3 regions of the Methylophilus sp. Q8 genome follow, and region 3 is predicted to be linked to each of the others. Evidence: predicted binding sites of a transcription regulator. Region 3 holds the regulator's gene; each other region holds the start of a gene.
What was found. The regulator sigma-54, encoded in region 3, starts transcription at its own class of promoters, with help from an activator protein. The targets are predictions, from matches to a motif close to TGGCACNNTTCCTGCT.
Positions count from the first base shown of each region.

Region 1 (5,986 bases), 110 kb from region 3:
CGTTCCGTTATCCAAACCTGTACCTGGTGCCCGATATGTATATTTTCCAGCCTGGCGCCGAATTATATGTACAGGCGGCGAACCAGTTTCTGGGGGATCAGTTACTGTTCGGCACCTCTTATCCTTTCAGGCCGATGAAGCAAACCATAGACGACTTTGCCGCCTTGGGTTTTAAAGATGCGGTGCTGGAAAAAGTGTTTTATCAGAATGCTGCGCGCTTGTTAAAGCTCAGCGTATAAGAATGCAGGCAGGAATAACTATGCAACCTCCGTTACCACCATTTGATGCCGTCGCCGATGCGGTAGAAGCCATTGCCAATGGTGAATTTGTTATCGTTGTTGATGATACCGATCGTGAAAATGAAGGTGATCTGATTATTGCCGCTGAAAAAATCACTACCGAGCAAATGGCTTTTTTAGTGAAATATAGCAGTGGCCTGGTGTGTGTGGCCATGCAAGAACAGCGTTTGCAGGCGCTGGATTTACCGCAGATGGTGACGCATAACGCCGACCCGTTCAGGACAGCGTTTACCGTCAGTGTCGATTACAAATATGGCACGACCAGTGGTATTTCAGCCGCTGACCGTGCACTGACTTTGCGGGCATTGGCAGACCCGTCCAGCCAGGCCAGCGACTTTCATCGGCCCGGGCATATTTTCCCCTTGCGTGCACGCTTAGGCGGCGTGCTGGAGCGGCCAGGTCATACCGAAGCTGCGCATGACCTGGCCGCGATGGCCGGTTTGCAACCGGTGGGGGTGTTGTGCGAAATCGTCAATGATGACGGTAGCATGGCCAGGCGACCAGACTTGCTGCGCTTTGCCAAACAGCACGGCTTAAAGATGATTACGATTGCCGATATGATTGTTTACCGTGAGCGGCAATTGCAGGTGACCTATCCACGTCAGCCTGTGCGCCCTGTTCGGCAACAAAGCACATTGCTCGATGCAGCCATGGTATATACTGGTTAAATCAACGATTGATCAATACAACAAAGCCCTCCATGTGAGGGCTTTGTTTTTACTGCAGCTAGTTTAAGTCTATGCTTAAATCCACGGATGACGCGGCGGTTTCACGTTATTCAGGCTGTAATTGCCCACGGCATGATACTTCCAGCGTACCGGGTCATGCAGGGTATGGGTACGGGCATTGCGCCAGTGGCGGTCCAGGTTGTACTCACCCAGCGTAGAACGTGTACCGGCCAGTTCAAACAGTTTGCTACCTGCCAGCAGCGCGGTTTCGGTACTCAATACCTTGGCTTCGGCCACGGCAATGGAGGCTTCTGCCACGGTGTCTTCGTTCGGGTTGCGTTGCGCTTCGTCTATGTATTCCCCGGCGCGCGCCAACAAAGCTTCAGTCGCGTGTAAACGAATCTGCAAATCGCCAATGTCTTTAATGGTATGTGGATCTTCGTAACCATGCTCCAGGTCAGTATCAATCCACGGGCGGGTATGGTTGCGGACAAAATGCAGCGTATCCTTGAACGCGGCGCGCGCAATGCCGGTATCTACCGCGGCCTGGATAATTTGTGCTACCGGACCCATGGCCGTCGGGCGGTCGAACGCCAAATGGTGTGGCAACACATACTCGCTGGGCACAAAGATATTTTCCAGCAGGGTGGTACCGCTGGCCGTCGTGCGTTGACCAAAACTGGACCAGTCATCAATGATGGTCAGGCCTTCTGCCCCGGCCGGTACAAAAGCCACCACGGTATTGTCGTGCTCATCCTTGGCCACTACCGGTACCCAGTCAGCCAGCAAAGCGCCAGAAGAATAGAATTTTTTGCCGTTTAAGAAGTAGCCGCTGTTGGTAGGTGTCAGTTTGGTTTTGACATCATTGACACTGCGGGTGCCGATTTCAGAAAACGCATTGCCAAAGCGTACGCCTTGCAGCACCAGCTCATAAAAAAACTTTTTCTGGAAGTCCGTGCCGTCCAGGCGCAGGCCTTCCACCATATACAAGTGGTTTTGCGGAATCTGCCCGATGCTGGGATCGGCTTCTGCCACCGTAGCAATGACTTCGGCCAGGGTTTTGTTCGACACAAACGCGCCGCCATATTCTTTCGGCACAGTAATGCCCCACAAGCCGCTGCTGGAGAATAAATCCAGTTCCTTGCGCGGCAGGCGTCTTTCTTTGTCACGCGTAGCGGCTTCTTTGGCGATTTCACTCGCGACTTGTTTGGCCACGGCAATCGCTTCGGCGTCACTGGTGATCACGTGCGCCGGTTGGCGCGGCGGGTGCTCGGGCAAATGCGCAATCTTGCTTGCATGTGCAGTCATATTGAATCCTTGTCAAAGTAAAGGTTGGGAATAAAGGCGCAGTGTTTCCATTAAAAAGCGGCTGCGCGTTGCCTTACTGCATTGCATTTAATATGCCAATTGTTAAGTGATTGAATTTAAACGATAAGGTTGGATTATGGGTTGTTGCACGCCTCTACAGAAACAGTTTTCTGCTGAATGCCTGCTGATTAATCAGCAATCGCACGTTGCCACAAGGTTATTTGAGCTCGACCTGCCTGCTGCATTTTGAGAAAAGTTGCTGATATATCAGCAGTGCATCAGCAAAACTAGCCTGAATTCAACACGTTGAAAATCATAAAAAACATCATAAGTATTTGATATTTATAATTAATTTAATCTGGCATGGATGCTGCTAATAGTATTGGTGAGCTGGCCTGCCTGCGATTGAACACACAAAGCGGCAGCAGCAACCTTAATTAGGAGTCATGATGAGCCGTCCGTTAAAAGTCACTGCCGTTTCCGGCAGCTATAAGTTGCCTTCCAGAACCGCTGCGCTGGTGGAAGCAATCACCCAAAAACTGGGGCAGCAATTGCCTATTGATCTGCATGTGATCGAGTTAAGTGAAATAGGCAGCAGCCTGGTCGCTTCTTACGACCCCAAAGCGCTGCCAGTGAAAGTGCAAAAAGATATCCAGGCCATTGAAACGGCTGACCTGCTGGTCGTGGCGACGCCGGTCTACCGCGCGTCTTATACCGGCTTATTCAAACACTTGTTTGACCTGGTCGATTATGAGGCCTTGGTCGATGTGCCGGTATTGCTGGCGGCGACCGGTGGCAGCGAGCGCCATGCCTTGATCATTGATCATGAGTTGCGCCCATTGTTCAGCTTCTTTCAGGCGCTGACCTTGCCGATTGGTGTCTATGCCACCGAAGCAGATTTTGAAAACTACCAGGTGAAAAACGAGGCGGTCACTGCCCGTATTGCATTGGCGGTGGAGCGTGCCTTGCCATTGCTCAAGCATAGAGAGCTTGTGAATAAAGACCGTTTGCTGGCGGTATAAGCCACGCAATGATTTGCCGAACATTATTTGGAGAGCGATGATGAGTACAGAAAATATTAAATTTGCCTACTGGGTGCCTAACGTTAGCGGTGGCCTGGTGGTTAGCAATATCGAACAGCGCACCAGCTGGGATATCGACTACAACCGCAAGCTGGCACAAATTGCCGAGAATGCCGGGTTTGAATATGCCTTGAGCCAGATCCGTTTTACCGCCGGTTATGGCGCCGAGTTCCAGCATGAGTCGGTGTCTTTTTCGCATGCCTTGCTGGCAGCGACCACCAAATTGAAAGTGATTGCGGCTATTTTGCCTGGTCCGTGGAATCCGGTGCTGGCAGCCAAGCAACTGGCGACGATTGATATCCTGACCGAAGGCCGTGTAGCGGTCAATATCGTCTCTGGCTGGTTCCGTGGCGAATTCACGGCCATTGGCGAGCATTGGCTGGATCATGACGAGCGCTATCGCCGTTCCAAAGAGTTTATCGAGGCGCTCAAAGGTATCTGGACAAAGGATAACTTCACTTACCGTGGCGACTTTTACCGTTTCAGCAACTACAGCCTGAAACCAAAACCATTGCAACAACCCCATCCTGAAATCTTCCAGGGCGGCAGCTCACGTGCGGCGCGCGATATGGCGGCCAGTGTCTCTGACTGGTATTTCACTAATGGTAATACGGTCGAAGGCATCAAGGCGCAGGTGGATGATATCCGTGCCAAGGCTGCGGCCAACAATCATCAGGTCAAAATCGGCGTCAATGCCTTTGTGATTGCGCGAGATACCGAAGAAGAAGCCAAAGCGGTGCTGGCAGAAATCATCGCCAAGGCCAACCCTGACGCGGTCAATGCGTTTGGCCATGAGGTCAAGAATGCCGGTGCCTCCAGCCCGGAGAAAGAGGGTAATTGGGCAAAGTCGACCTTTGAAGACTTGGTGCAATACAACGATGGCTTTAAAACCAACCTGATCGGCACGCCGCAGCAAATTGCTGAGCGCATTGTCGCCTTGAAAGCAGTGGGCGTGGATCTGATCCTGTCCGGCTTTTTGCATTTTCAGGAAGAAGTGGCTTACTTTGGCGAGAAAGTGTTGCCGCTGGTACATGCGCTCGAAGCCAAAAAACTGGCCAAAGCTGCTTGATCAATCTCGAAAAGAAATCGTCTTATGGCCGCTGATACATTACCGAACTGGCTAGCATCGCAGGCAGTGCAGCGGCCTGCTGGCGTGGCGATTCGTCACAAACAACTAGGGATCTGGCAGGAAAGTAGCTGGCAGTCTGTGCACCGCGCGGTATTGCTCGCCGCCCGCTTTTTGCAGCACAAGGGATTCGGCAAGGGCGATACGCTGGTGTTGCTCAGTGAGCCGCGGCCAGAGGCCTTGTTGTTATCTTTAGCTGCGCATTATCTGGGCGGTGTCTCTGCGCCGCTAGATGCTGCTTATCCGCAACCACAGTTGCTGGATTTGTTGCATACGCTGCGGCCGAAGTTTGTGTTTGCCGAAGGGCAAGCGCAAGTGGACCAGGTGTTTGAGGCCAAACCGGATGTGCAACTGGTGATTTATGCCGATGCCCGTGGCCTGGCGGCTTACCAGCATCCGGCGTTGTGCGCTTACGACCAGGTTGTGGCAGGAGATATCCCCGATTTACCTATCACCGCAGCGGCTAATGATATTGCCTTTCGCTTTTATCGCTTAAGTGCGCAGTATCAATTGGAGTATCGCGAATTAAGCCATGCCGAGCTATTGAACAATGGCCGTCAACTGGTGGCACATGAGGCGTTGACTGACCAGGAGCAAGCGCTGGCAGCCCGTGCGTTTGCGGCCAGCGGCCATGCCAGGTATTTACTGTCCCCCTGGTTGCTGGCCGGGTTTACGTTGAATTTTCCGGAAAACCTGGCGACCAGGGATACCGACAGGCGCGAATTGGGGCCGACGCTGGTGGCGGGGACTGCGGCGACCTATCAGCGGCTATATACACTGACACAGTCACGCTGGCCGCTGCCAAACAGCTGGCAATTTTCCTTCGTGGCGTGGGCATTGCGGCTATCGCAACAACGCGTGCCAGTGCTCGCCACGCTGGCACAGTGGCTGGTGATCTTGCCTTTGCAGGATGTGCTTGGCTTGCGGCGTACACGGGTGCCCTTATTGGTGGGGGAGCCGTTATCGGCAGAGGCTGCGCAGTTTTTCCAGGTCATTGGCATCCAGGTGCGTGATTGGCCGGAAGAGTTGCCATGGCAGATTAGCCAGATTCAAGTGATTCCGCGTCAGCAGCATGCGCTTGAAGATTATTTTGGTTTAAAAGCACTGAGAGCCGCGCTATGACAGCTGCATCACCATTACTTGCCCTGGACCGTATTTCACTGTCGTTCAAGGGCGTGAAAGCCATCACCAACATCAGCTTCGCTGTAAAGAAAGGCGAGATATGCGCGCTGATCGGGCCCAATGGTGCCGGTAAAAGCTCATTGCTGAATGTGATTAACGGCGTTTACAAAGCCGATGAGGGGCGCATTACTTACCAGGGCGAATCGCGCACCACCATGCATCCGCAATGGGCGGCCAAGCGTGGCGTCGCGCGCACATTTCAGAACATTGCCTTGTTCAAGGGCATGTCGGTGCTGGATAACGTATTAACCGGCACCAACCTCAAAGTGAAAAGCAGTTGGCTGGAGCAAGTGTTCAATGTGGGTCGTGCCCCGGCAGACA
Region 1 is NZ_JUHE01000001.1:1,102,627-1,108,612, forward strand. It holds gene GQ52_RS05340 (amidohydrolase family protein) at 1-239, shown strand, start outside; gene ribB (3,4-dihydroxy-2-butanone-4-phosphate synthase) at 260-967, shown strand; gene GQ52_RS05350 (SfnB family sulfur acquisition oxidoreductase) at 1,043-2,275, opposite strand; gene msuE (FMN reductase) at 2,722-3,297, shown strand; gene sfnG (dimethylsulfone monooxygenase SfnG) at 3,338-4,426, shown strand; gene GQ52_RS05365 (AMP-binding protein) at 4,451-5,605, shown strand; gene GQ52_RS05370 (ABC transporter ATP-binding protein) at 5,602-5,986, shown strand, end outside.
Region 1: msuE (FMN reductase) is a predicted target of sigma-54. The motif match lies at 2,635-2,650, and genes of this name have one in related genera.

Region 2 (5,986 bases), 130 kb from region 3:
ACATTCAGACAAAGCACGTCGTGTTGAAGCTCGCTTCCCAGACCCGATTGCCAACCCATACCTGGCTTTCTCAGCTTTGCTGATGGCTGGCCTGGATGGCGTTCAGAACAAAATTCACCCAGGTGAACCAGCGACAAAAGACTTGTACCATCTGCCACCAGAAGAAGATGCATTGATTCCAACCGTGTGTTCTTCATTGGAGCAAGCGCTTGAGTACCTGGACAAAGACCGCGAGTTCCTGACACGCGGTGGTGTGTTCACTGATGACTGGATTGACTCTTACATTGCATTAAAAATGGAAGAAGTTACCAAATTGCGTCAAACACCACACCCTGTTGAGTTTGGTTTGTACTACTCCTGCTAATCGCAAGAGACGCACCAAAACAGGGCAGCTTAGGCTGCCCTGTTTTTTTATGCACACTCAGCATCGCCAACCTTTTGCAGTAAACACACGTTGATAACCTCAACAATCTACTCTAAACTATTGCCATGAAAAGACTTTTTTACGTTCTCGCTTTTGTACTGGCATCAAGCAGCTGCCTGGCGGATATCTACAAGTATACGGACAGCAATGGTGTGACCACTTACACCAATATCAAGCCAGAAGGTCACAGCAAAGCAGAATTGGTCATTAGCGGCCCAAAAACGGCGGAGCCACCACCCGTTGCGCGTGAAAAAAAACCTAGCGCAAAAGCCCCCTCTCCGGCTAATTTCCCCAAAGTGGATAACCAGACGCAAAACCAGCGCGACCAAAAACGCCGCGAATTGCTCATGAGTGAATTAGAGCAAGAAAAACAAGCACTTGAACATGCAAAACAGCTCTACGAAGAGGCGCAAAATACGCCCGAAGTCTATAAAGGCGCCAATGGAAAAACCTTTAGAAACGTCGCAAAATACGATGAAAAACTACATGTGATTGAAGCCGAAATTCAGGCCCATGAGCGTAACATCGAGCTACTCAACAAAGAACTTAATCTGTAAACGCACCATTTTGGGAATTCTTTAAACCATTTTTGACACCTGAGTTAGAATTGGCTTGGCTTTTGCTTTAAAACAGGGCGTGATTCACTCTTTTTAACAAGCTTAGGATATGGTTCAAAAATCTCCCCACGGGTTTAGCGGTTTAGAGCACATTGCAACAGCAGTGATTCTGCTCAATAACCAGCTGGAAGTAACCTATGCAAACTCGAGTGCAGAGATACTGTTCGCGTTTAGCGCCAACCAAATTCACGGCCTGCACATTCACGATGTATTCGTGAATTGCGAGATTCTGCAAATGGCAGTCACCAATGCCATACAAACTCAAGGTCCCTTTCGGGAACACGAGTTCACGCTGACCACACAACGCGGGCACACCACGGCGGTCACTTGTACCGTCACACCCATTTCAACCACGTTCAACCAAACGCCAGAGGACATGCTGATCCTGGAGTTTGTGCAAATGGACCAGCAATTGCGCATTGCGCGCGAAGAGCGCATGCTGATTCAACAGCAAGCCAACTCAGAGTTGTTGCGCAATCTGGCACACGAAATCCGCAACCCCTTGGGTGGTTTGCGCGGCGCAGCGCAATTGCTTGAATTCGAGCTGCCACAAGCTAGCCTGAAAGAATACACGCAAGTCATTATTAAAGAGGCGGATCGCCTGCACAGCTTGATGGATAGGCTGCTGGCGCCCCATCGCGTACCCAAATACGAGCCGACCAACATTCATGAAGTATTGGAACGCGTACGCAGTTTATTGCTGGCGGAATCCCCCAATCATATCCGCGTCATTCGCGATTATGATACCAGCCTGCCCGAGCTAATAGGCGACCGCGAAAAGTTGATTCAGGCGGTGCTGAACATCGCCCGCAACGCCGCGCAAGCCATGCAACAAAGCCAGACGGAAAGCGCAAGCATTACCTTCCGCACGCGTGCAGAACGCCAGATTACGCTGGCCAGGAAACGCTACCGCGTTGGTATCCATCTTGAAATTATTGATAACGGCCCTGGCATCCCGGCAGGCATTAAAGAACGTATTTTTTACCCTCTGGTTTCGGGTCGCGAAGGCGGCACAGGCCTGGGGCTAGCGTTGGCGCAAACATTTATTACGCAGCACCATGGCATGATAGATTGCGATTCACAGCCAGGCAAAACAACCTTTCATATATTGCTACCGATTGAAAGTACGCAATTAAAATCATCAGCATAATAATTGACGAGAAATAGCTATGAAACCAATCTGGATCTTAGACGACGACAAATCCATCCGCTGGGTGTTTGAAAAAGCACTGGCACGCACAGACTTTGATTTCAAAACCTTCTCGTCCCCTGCAGAAGCACTGAATGCCTTAAACCGCGAGCAACCACAAGTGATTGTCAGCGACATTCGCATGCCTAACGGCTCCGGGCTGGACTTTCTGTCAGAGGTAAAACAGCGCTTTCCGGATATCCCCGTCATTATCATGACTGCTTACTCCGACCTGGAAAGTGCAGTGGCGGCATTTCAGGGTGGCGCCTTTGAATATCTGGCCAAGCCTTTTGATGTCGACCAAGCCATTGAAATTATCAAACGTGCGGTTGAAGAGAGCATGCGCCAATCGGTTGAAGCCGTCGAAGACACCGGCCCATCGCCAGAAATTATCGGTCAGGCACCAGCCATGCAAGAGGTGTTCCGCGCCATTGGTCGCTTGAGCCGCTCACATTCAACGGTACTCATCAATGGTGAGTCTGGCAGCGGTAAAGAGTTGGTCGCCAGCGCGCTGCACAGACATAGCCCACGTGCAGACAAACCATTTATCGCGATTAACACCGCAGCGATCCCTAAAGATTTGCTGGAATCCGAATTGTTTGGCCACGAACGCGGCGCGTTTACCGGCGCCGCAGCGGCCAGAAGAGGGCGCTTTGAGCAGGCAGACAACGGCACCTTATTTCTGGATGAAATCGGCGACATGCCTGCAGACTTGCAAACACGCTTATTGCGCGTGCTATCCGATGGCCAGTTCTATCGGGTCGGCGGCCACCAGCCAATCAAGGTCAATGTACGCGTCATTGCGGCCACGCACCAGGATCTGGAAGAGCGCGTTAAACAAGGCCTGTTCCGTGAAGACTTGTTTCACCGCTTAAACGTCATCCGCCTGCGCCTGCCGCCTTTGCGCGAGCGCAGGGAAGACATCCCCTTGCTGACCAAGCATTTTCTCGCCCACAGCGCTCAACAGCTGGGTGTAGAGCCTAAACAATTATCCCAAGCGGCCATCAAATACCTGATGTCAGTGAATTGGAGCGGTAACGTCCGCCAACTGGAAAACGTCTGTCACTGGCTCACTGTCATGGCACCCGGCCAGAACGTAGACGTGAATGACCTGCCACCAGAACTGAAAGAAGATACCGGCAAGCACAACACGGGCGGCTCCTGGCAAGAAGCATTAGCGCAAGAAGTTACAGATGCGCTCAATCGAGGCGAAACCAATATCCTGGATGCAAAAACCAAGGAGTTTGAACGCATCCTTATCACGCGAGCCTTGGCCCATACCGATGGCCGTCGCATTGAAGCGGCCAATCAGCTAGGCATGGGACGCAATACGCTGACGCGCAAAATCCAGGAATTAGGGATAGACGATTAAATTAGATATGCACCTGCTGGCTACGCCATAGTGGGAATGAGCTGTGTTTCTGCGCATCAATACTGCTGACAAAAAAGACTTGCGCCAAGCGTGAGTCTTTTAAGGTTTTGCCAAAGAAGTTATTTGCGGCATGAAAGTGACGGCCTTCATACAAAATCAAAGTGTTATACACATTATTGATGCGTACGATTTCATCGAACATGCTGTGATAAGCGGTATCCATCTTCACTGTCCCGTCTGCAAAGCGCTTATCGTTTACCTTTAACGCTTTCTCATAGGCATCTTGATCAAAACTTTTATTTGGCCTGAACAGTGAGGTGCCTGAATCGAGTGGCGCATCTGGACTTAAATACAATACGGCTGCAAACACCGCATTACCATCAGTGTGAATTACACCTCTACCATAATCTTCACTCACACTCTGAAAGTTGGTCGAAATTGCCCAGCGCATATGCTCATATTCTGAGTTATGAAATAACGAGATGATTTTTGTGCTCAGCTTCTCAAATAAAGGCTTATTAATGACGGATAAATCTTTTGTGCGAGCCCCTGGAAATACGTAAGGTACATCTTTCAATTGATGGCGATATTGGTATTTCTGATTCAGCGCAAAAGTCCTTACTGCGTCTGGGTCTTCATAAAAATTTTCAACGATCGTAACAGGATACAAATTCATAATTTATTAACCACTATCAGCAGATAAGCTTTTATTGAGATAAAAAAACGGCAACCGAAGTTGCCGTTTTTCTGACTTTTAATTTAAGCAGTTAAACTGCAATTAAACTAGAAGAACAGGATCGCACCCAGAGAGATGGTTTTTGCTTTAACATCTGTATCTGCAACAGTACGATTGTTTGTTTCGTCTTTAGCAACAGAGTATTCAGCAACCAAGTTCAGGTGTTTTGTCAGAGGGTGGTAAGCACCAACTGTCCACATGTTAGCTTTAACGTCGCTGAATGTGTCAGCACCGTTACCGTCCAATGTAGATTCACCGTAAGAAGCAGCCAACTTAGTACCTACGCCTGGAACAGTGTAAGAACCTTGTACGTACCATTGGTCAGAGTCACGACGTTTGCCGTTAGCATCGAAACCACCAGCAAACTGAACTGTTTGGCCGATACCTTTACCTTGGCCGTAGTAACCAACCAGACCGAAGTCAGCAAATTTCAGGCTAGTACCGATATCCCATGCGTAAGCACGCTCGCTACCGAAGTTAGTACCTGCAGTTGTTGTAGTTGTCACTACACCAGTACCCAGATCTGCAACTGATGCAGTTGTTGAAGCACCAGCTAAACCTTCAACCTTTTGGCTGATAGCAGATGCCCAAACTTTACCAGCTACATCACCTGTCCACTCGTAAGAAGCTTTACCTTCGTACGCAGTTTGTGAACCAGCACGGTCAGTAGAACCAACACCGCCGTTAGCAGCGATTGCGTTCCAGCCTTGTGTCAAACCAGCTGTGAATTGGAAACCGTTCCAGTTTGGTGAGGTGTAAGCAACTTGTGCTTTCCAGTCAGCATACATGAAACCACGGCCGATACGACCCAAAGTTGTTGTGTTGCCAGCCAAAGAGCCAGCAGCAGAACCAACGCCCAACAGAGTTTGGTCGTTCAAGATAGCGTCTGAAGCGTAAATGCCCAGATCTTTACCCAGCTTGATAGAACCCCATGAAGCATCACCGAAAGTCAAGAATGCTTGACGGTTTTCTTGTTGTGAAGATTGCTTACCAGCTTGTGTTGTAGAAGCACCTGGGTTGATGCTGATTGTGAAACCAACATCCAGGTCGTTCTGACGTGTTTTACCAGAAACGCTCAGGTAGTTTGGCAGCAAACCTGTAGTGATGTTAGCTACGCTGTCACCATTTTTGTACTCGCCAGCAGCAGAGTCATCACCGCTGAAGCTAGTGTGAGTGTAGTAAGCGTTTACAACGCCACCGATGTCCAGAGTCCAGTCACCAGCTGGGATAGTGATGCCAGCTTGTGCGCCAGTAGCGGCAGCGAACAGAGCTGCTGCAACTGCAACGTTCAATTTTGTATTCATACGAATCTCCAAAAATGTTGTTTTCACAACTTGTGTAAGGATATTGCTTTTTAAGATGAGCGCAAAAACGCTCATACTCGAGAACTCCTGCGGAATCACTTAAAGCATTTCCAACAAGGTCAGAGCAATTTTTGCAAATGCAGGGCTTTGGGCGCAAGTGAATACGTCAAATTGCTTAGCGCAAGTTTGATTTGTTGCAGAATTGCAACAGTCTGACTAGTTCTGGAAATTGCAAGGTTATGAAAAGGAGCGGTTTTACTAGGCTGTTCAAACTGAATTTATCTAAAAGTTTCTGCTAGGATAGCAATGTTTAACAGTGTCTTTTGCTGTCCATACCTTTATAT
Region 2 is NZ_JUHE01000001.1:1,075,797-1,081,782, reverse strand. It holds gene glnA (type I glutamate--ammonia ligase) at 1-364, shown strand, start outside; gene GQ52_RS05250 (DUF4124 domain-containing protein) at 490-981, shown strand; gene glnL (nitrogen regulation protein NR(II)) at 1,091-2,191, shown strand; gene ntrC (nitrogen regulation protein NR(I)) at 2,211-3,602, shown strand; gene GQ52_RS05235 (DUF6445 family protein) at 3,604-4,278, opposite strand; gene GQ52_RS05230 (porin) at 4,386-5,642, opposite strand.
Region 2: glnL (nitrogen regulation protein NR(II)) is a predicted target of sigma-54. The motif match lies at 1,033-1,048, and genes of this name have one in related genera.

Region 3 (5,986 bases):
GGGCATGCAACAAATGGCGGTTGAAGCAGTCAACCTGATGGAGCAATATAAAATTAACGGGTTTATGGCAGTGAACGAGCAGCAGCAATTAGTGGGCGCATTTAACATGCATGATTTACTCAAGGCAAAAATCGTTTAGGTTCACTGACGCCCTGGAACGCCCACATGCTTAAACACCCCATCTTATTGCCGATTGCGTTAATGCTGTTTTTAGCGCTGCTGACATTCTGGATTAACCAGACGGTACAGGAACAGGCGCTGAGCTTGAGCCGCTTAAGTCGTCACGATCCGGACTACATGCTCTATAACTTTGTCAGCACGCGTACCGACGCCACTGGCAATACCAAATACGTGTTAGCTGCGGCAGAAATGCGCCATTTTCCGGATAACGACTATACCGAATTACAGCGCCCGCGTTTCACCCAGTTTGGGCAGGATAAACCTTACACGCAAATTCATGGCCAGCACGGCAAAGTCTCAACCAATGGTAAACTGGTCGAGTTTAGCAAGCAGGTCAAGGTCATACGCCAGGGCACGCTGGCCAAGCCTGAAATGCAGTTGCAAACCGAACATTTAACGCTGGAGCCGGATACAGACCTCGCTTACACCGATTTGCCGGTCACGATCCGTCAGCTACCAGCGACGGTGATCACAGGCACCGGCATGCGTTTTGATAACAAAGCAGGCACCATGCAATTATTTAACCGGGTGCATGTACATTATGTACGCGTACCCGCAGTCGCAAAAACTGCAAGCCCGGCAGCGAAGGCGAAAACAGGCAAACACAAGGGTCGTTGATTCTGGAGAAATGAGTTGAACACGCACAAGCCATTATTTTATGCCACCTGCTTGACCTTATGGGCACTGCTATCGTGGTCAACCAGCGTGCTGGCTGAAGAGTCTGACCGTGACCAGCCGATTGAGCTGGAAGCGGATACCGTGACCGTGAATGATGCCAAAAAAATCAGCATTTATACCGGCAATGTGATCCTCAACCAGGGCACCCTGCAAATCAAAGCCGACAAAATGATTGTGCGTGAAGACCAGGATGGCTTTCAGCACAGCACCTGTACCGGCAACCCGACCACATTCAAGCAAAAACGCACTGGCAAAGACGAATGGATGCAAGGCAGCGGACAGCGTATTGAATACAACGCGCGCATGGACAAGGTACAGCTATACACCAACGCCTGGGTCAAACGTGGTGAAGACCTGGTCACCGGTGACTACATCAGTTATGACGCCAATGCAGAGTACGCCGAAGTCATTGGCGGCACCAAGGCTAACCCCAATGGTACCGCCGGTAGCCGTGTCAAAGCGACTATCCAGCCCAAGAACAAAACCACGCCGCCTGTGATTGATAACAAGCCAACCTCGCAGCAAGGGCTGCGCATGAACCGCTCGCTGCAAATCAAAGTGGAACCGGCACCCGCCGACACCACTAATGAGCCTACGAAAGCGCAACCTTAAAGACCGGCCTTATGCAGACAACAGTTTCACCAGATCATAACCATTTACGTGTCAGCCACCTGAAAAAAGCCTATCAGGGACGCACCGTGGTTAAAAACACCACACTTGAGCTACGCAGCGGCGAAGTGATTGGTTTGCTCGGCCCGAATGGTGCTGGCAAAACCACCAGCTTTTATATGATTGTTGGCCTGGTCGCACTGGACGACGGCAGCATTACGCTGAATGGCGCAGATGTCAGCCGCGCGCCCATGCACGAGCGCGCCCGCATGGGCCTGGCTTACCTGCCACAAGAAGCATCCATTTTTCGTAAAATGACGGTGACTGATAATATTTTATCAATTCTGGAAACCCGCCCTTACACGGAAGAAGAGCGTGAAGCGCGGCTGGAGTCTTTACTGGATCAATTACATATCCAGCATATCCGTCACAGCCAGGCCGTCAGCCTGTCGGGCGGCGAGCGCCGCCGCGTAGAGATTGCGCGCTGCCTGGCCACAGACCCGAAATTCATCCTGCTGGATGAGCCATTTGCCGGGATTGACCCGATTGCGGTGATTGAGATCCAGAAAATTATCCGCTACCTGAGCAGCCAGAATATTGGCATTTTGATTACAGACCACAACGTGCGTGAAACCCTGGATATTTGTGACCGGGCGTATATCGTTAATGAAGGCGCTGTGTTTGCCGCAGGCACGCCAGACGAAATCATTCAGAACGAAGGCGTACGTGAAGTCTATCTGGGCAAGAATTTTAGGCTGTAACCTGATATGAAGCAAAACCTGCAATTACGCATCTCACAAAACCTGGCGCTCACCCCGCAACTTCAGCAGTCCATCCGCCTGTTGCAGTTGTCCACGCTGGAGTTAAGCCAGGAGCTGGAAACCATCCTGCAGGAAAATCCGCTGCTGGAAATGGCTGACGGCGAAGAAGGAGAATTTGAAGATAACTCGCCATTGGCCACCAGCTCGACAGACACAGAGCAGGTGGATGCAAGTTCATTTGATGTCGCTACCCAAAACGACCTCACTCCTCCTGCAGAGAGTCTGCGTGATGAACCACGTGACGAAACGAGCGGCACTGAAGGCGAACAACCGAATCTGAATGAAGAATTCACGCCGCCCGAGTTTGAAGATGACTACGAAGAGTTTGGCAGTGCCAGCAACTGGGACGAAGCGGGCCGCAACAACCTCGATGATGAAGATAGTGACTTCTCTCGCCAGGACGCCAACAATATCAGTCTGCGCGAGCACCTGATCAACCAGATGCAGTTGGCACATCTATCCAAGCGTGACATGGATCTGGTGAAATTTTTGCTCGACAGCATTAACGATGATGGTTATTTAGAGCAGGATTTACAAGAGATTGTCGACCTGTTGCCGCCAGAGCTGGAAATTGAGTTACTGGAGCTGGAAACCGCACTGAAATTGATCCAGAACCTGGATCCGATCGGCGTCGGCGCACGTGACCTGCGTGAATGCATCTTGCTACAACTGCAAGTACTGCCGCCTGAGACACCTTATTTGCGTATTGCGATGGCGATTGCCAAAGATCACCTGGCATTGCTCGCCAACAAAGACTTTGTCAAATTGCGCAAGGTACTCACTTGCGACGAAGCCGCGCTCAAAGGCGCGCAACACCTGATTCGCCAGCAAAATCCCAAGCCAGGCAACGAGTTTGCGACCTTTAGCCATGACCACTTTATCCAGCACGATGTCGTGGTCAAAAAAATCAAAGGCATCTGGATGGCATCGCTCAATGATGGCGTGATCCCCAAATTGCGTATCAATCAGTTGTATGCAGATATCCTCAAGCGCAACCGTGAAAGCTCCGGCCAATATCTGCAGAGCCAGATGCAGGAAGCCAAATGGATGATTAAAAATATCCAGCAACGCTTTTCTACCATCTTGCGTGTGTCGCAAGCGATTGTGGACAGACAGCGCAATTTCTTTGAACATGGTGAAATTGCCATGCGGCCCCTGGTATTGCGCGAAATTGCCGAAGAGCTCGACTTGCATGAAAGCACGGTTTCTCGCGTGACAACGCATAAGTATATGCTCACGCCACGCGGTGTATTTGAACTTAAATACTTTTTTGGCAGCTCAGTTGCCACCGATGCGGGCGGCTCATGCTCTGCAACCGCCATTCGCGCCCTGATCAAACAAATGGTCGCTGAAGAGAACCAGAAAAAACCATTGTCCGACAATCAAATCACCGATACGCTGGCGCAGCAAGGCATTGTGGTTGCGCGCCGCACCATTGCCAAATACCGCGAATCGCTGAATATTCCACCGGCCAACTTACGCAAATCGCTGTAAACCAAAAAGGCCGCAAATGCGGCCTTTTTTAATCAGTAACACATGTTTACTGGATGGTGATTTTGGCAAACTTGCGCTTGCCGACTTGTGCCACCACGGTCACCCCTTTTGCCAGTGACAGGTTTTTATCATCAACTTTTACGCTATCCAGCTTCACGCCGCCTTGTTGCACGGCGCGCATGGCTTCACTGGTGCTTTCCACCAGACCCGCCTGCTTGAGCAACTGGCTGATACTGATGCTATCACCGTCAATCGCCACTGCCACCTCAGGCACATCATCAGGAATCCCGCCTTTGGCACGGGTCTGGAAGTCTTGCAGGGCCTTTTCAGCCGCCGCCTGGCCGTGGAAACGGGCGACGATCTCCTGCGCAAAACCGACCTTGATATTACGCGGATTGTCGCCAGCAGCCACTTGTGCTTTCCACTGGGCGATAGTTTCCAGGGTGGCAAATGACAGCAAGTCGATGTAACGCCACATCAGTTCATCAGAAACCGACATGATTTTGGCAAAAATCGTCTCAGGCGCTTCGCTGATACCAATATAGTTACCCAAAGACTTGGACATTTTATTCACGCCGTCCAGGCCTTCCAGCAACGGCATCATCAACACGCATTGCTGCGATTGGCCAGCCTGCTTTTGCAATTCACGGCCCATTAGCAGGTTAAATTTCTGGTCTGTGCCGCCCAGTTCCAAATCGGCCTGCAAAGCCACAGAGTCATAGCCCTGCAATAAGGGATACAAGAATTCATGAATCGCGATTGGCTGGTTGCCTTTGAAGCGCTTGGAGAAGTCATCGCGCTCCAGCATACGGGCGACCGTATGGCTGGCTGCCAGCTTGATCATGCCCGCGGCACCGAGGTCGCTTAACCACTTGGAGTTAAACACAATCTCGGTTTTGGCCGGGTCCAGAATCTTGAATACCTGCTCGGAATAGGTATCAGCATTCGCCTTCACCTGTTCAACCGTTAACGGCGGGCGCGTGGTACTTTTACCCGTCGGGTCACCAATCATGCCGGTAAAGTCACCGATCAGGAATTGAATCTGGTGCCCCAGATCCTGCAACTGGCGCAATTTGTTAATCAGCACGGTGTGCCCCAGATGCAAATCAGGCGCAGTGGGGTCAAAACCCGCTTTCACACGCAAGGGTTTGCCAGTTTTCAGCTTTTCAATCAGTTCTTGCTCGATTAATAGCTCATCGGCACCGCGTTTGATAATCGCCAGTGCATTCACAATCTCTGGACTCAGTGCTTCAGTCGTCACTGAAGCTTGGTTTACGTCTGTCATAAAGGTTCTTTTTTTGAGGCGCGCGTTGCGCGCACTTCGTCATGAAAGTAAAACAGCTATTTTAACGTAATCCCATGCATTTCTGTAAGCCAGGCATGAGCAGTGTTACACTTATGCCTTATGAATTTTTCTGCCCCACCCACTCAAACGCGCCTGTTTATCGGCCTGATGTCTGGTACCAGTCTGGATGGGGTGGACGCCGTCCTGGTCGCGCAACAAGGCGAGCACCTGCAGCAACAAAGCCAGTATTTCCTGCCTTATCCGGCAGATATCAGGCAAATCCTGCTGGATCTGCATACACCAGCCGTCAACGAATTACATACTGCCGCTATAGTGTCCAATCAGCTGGCCGACCTCTATGCAGCGGCAGTGCAAGGCTTATTGCAAACAGCCAATGTATCGGCAGAAGCCGTGACGGCGATTGGCTGCCATGGGCAAACCATACGCCACTGTCCTGATCTGGCCAACGGCCAGGCCTATACCTTGCAACTGGGTAACCATGCACGCCTGGCGGAACGCACTGGCATCACCGTAGTCGGCGACTTTCGCAGCCGCGACATTGCGGCTGGCGGACAAGGTGCACCATTAGTGCCCGCCTTTCACCAGGCAGTCTTTGCGGCACCTGACACACATCGCGTCATTTTGAATATTGGCGGCATCGCCAACCTGAGCGACTTACCGGTGAGCGGCAAGGTGATTGGCTTTGATTCCGGCCCCGGCAACTTACTTATGGACTCATGGACCCTGCAGCACACAGGCCAGAGCTATGATGCTGGTGGCGCCTGGGCAGTACGTGGCGACGTCAATCCAGCCTTGCTGGACGCTTTGCTCGCTGACCCGTATTTTGCATTGCCCATCCCGAAAAGCACTGGCCGCGACCTGTTTAACCAGGCCTGGCTCCATGCACACCTGCAAGCCC
Region 3 is NZ_JUHE01000001.1:1,210,443-1,216,428, reverse strand. It holds gene GQ52_RS05880 (SIS domain-containing protein) at 1-139, shown strand, start outside; gene lptC (LPS export ABC transporter periplasmic protein LptC) at 166-798, shown strand; gene lptA (lipopolysaccharide transport periplasmic protein LptA) at 814-1,470, shown strand; gene lptB (LPS export ABC transporter ATP-binding protein) at 1,482-2,228, shown strand; gene GQ52_RS05860 (RNA polymerase factor sigma-54) at 2,235-3,782, shown strand; gene tyrS (tyrosine--tRNA ligase) at 3,829-5,067, opposite strand; gene GQ52_RS05850 (anhydro-N-acetylmuramic acid kinase) at 5,188-5,986, shown strand, end outside.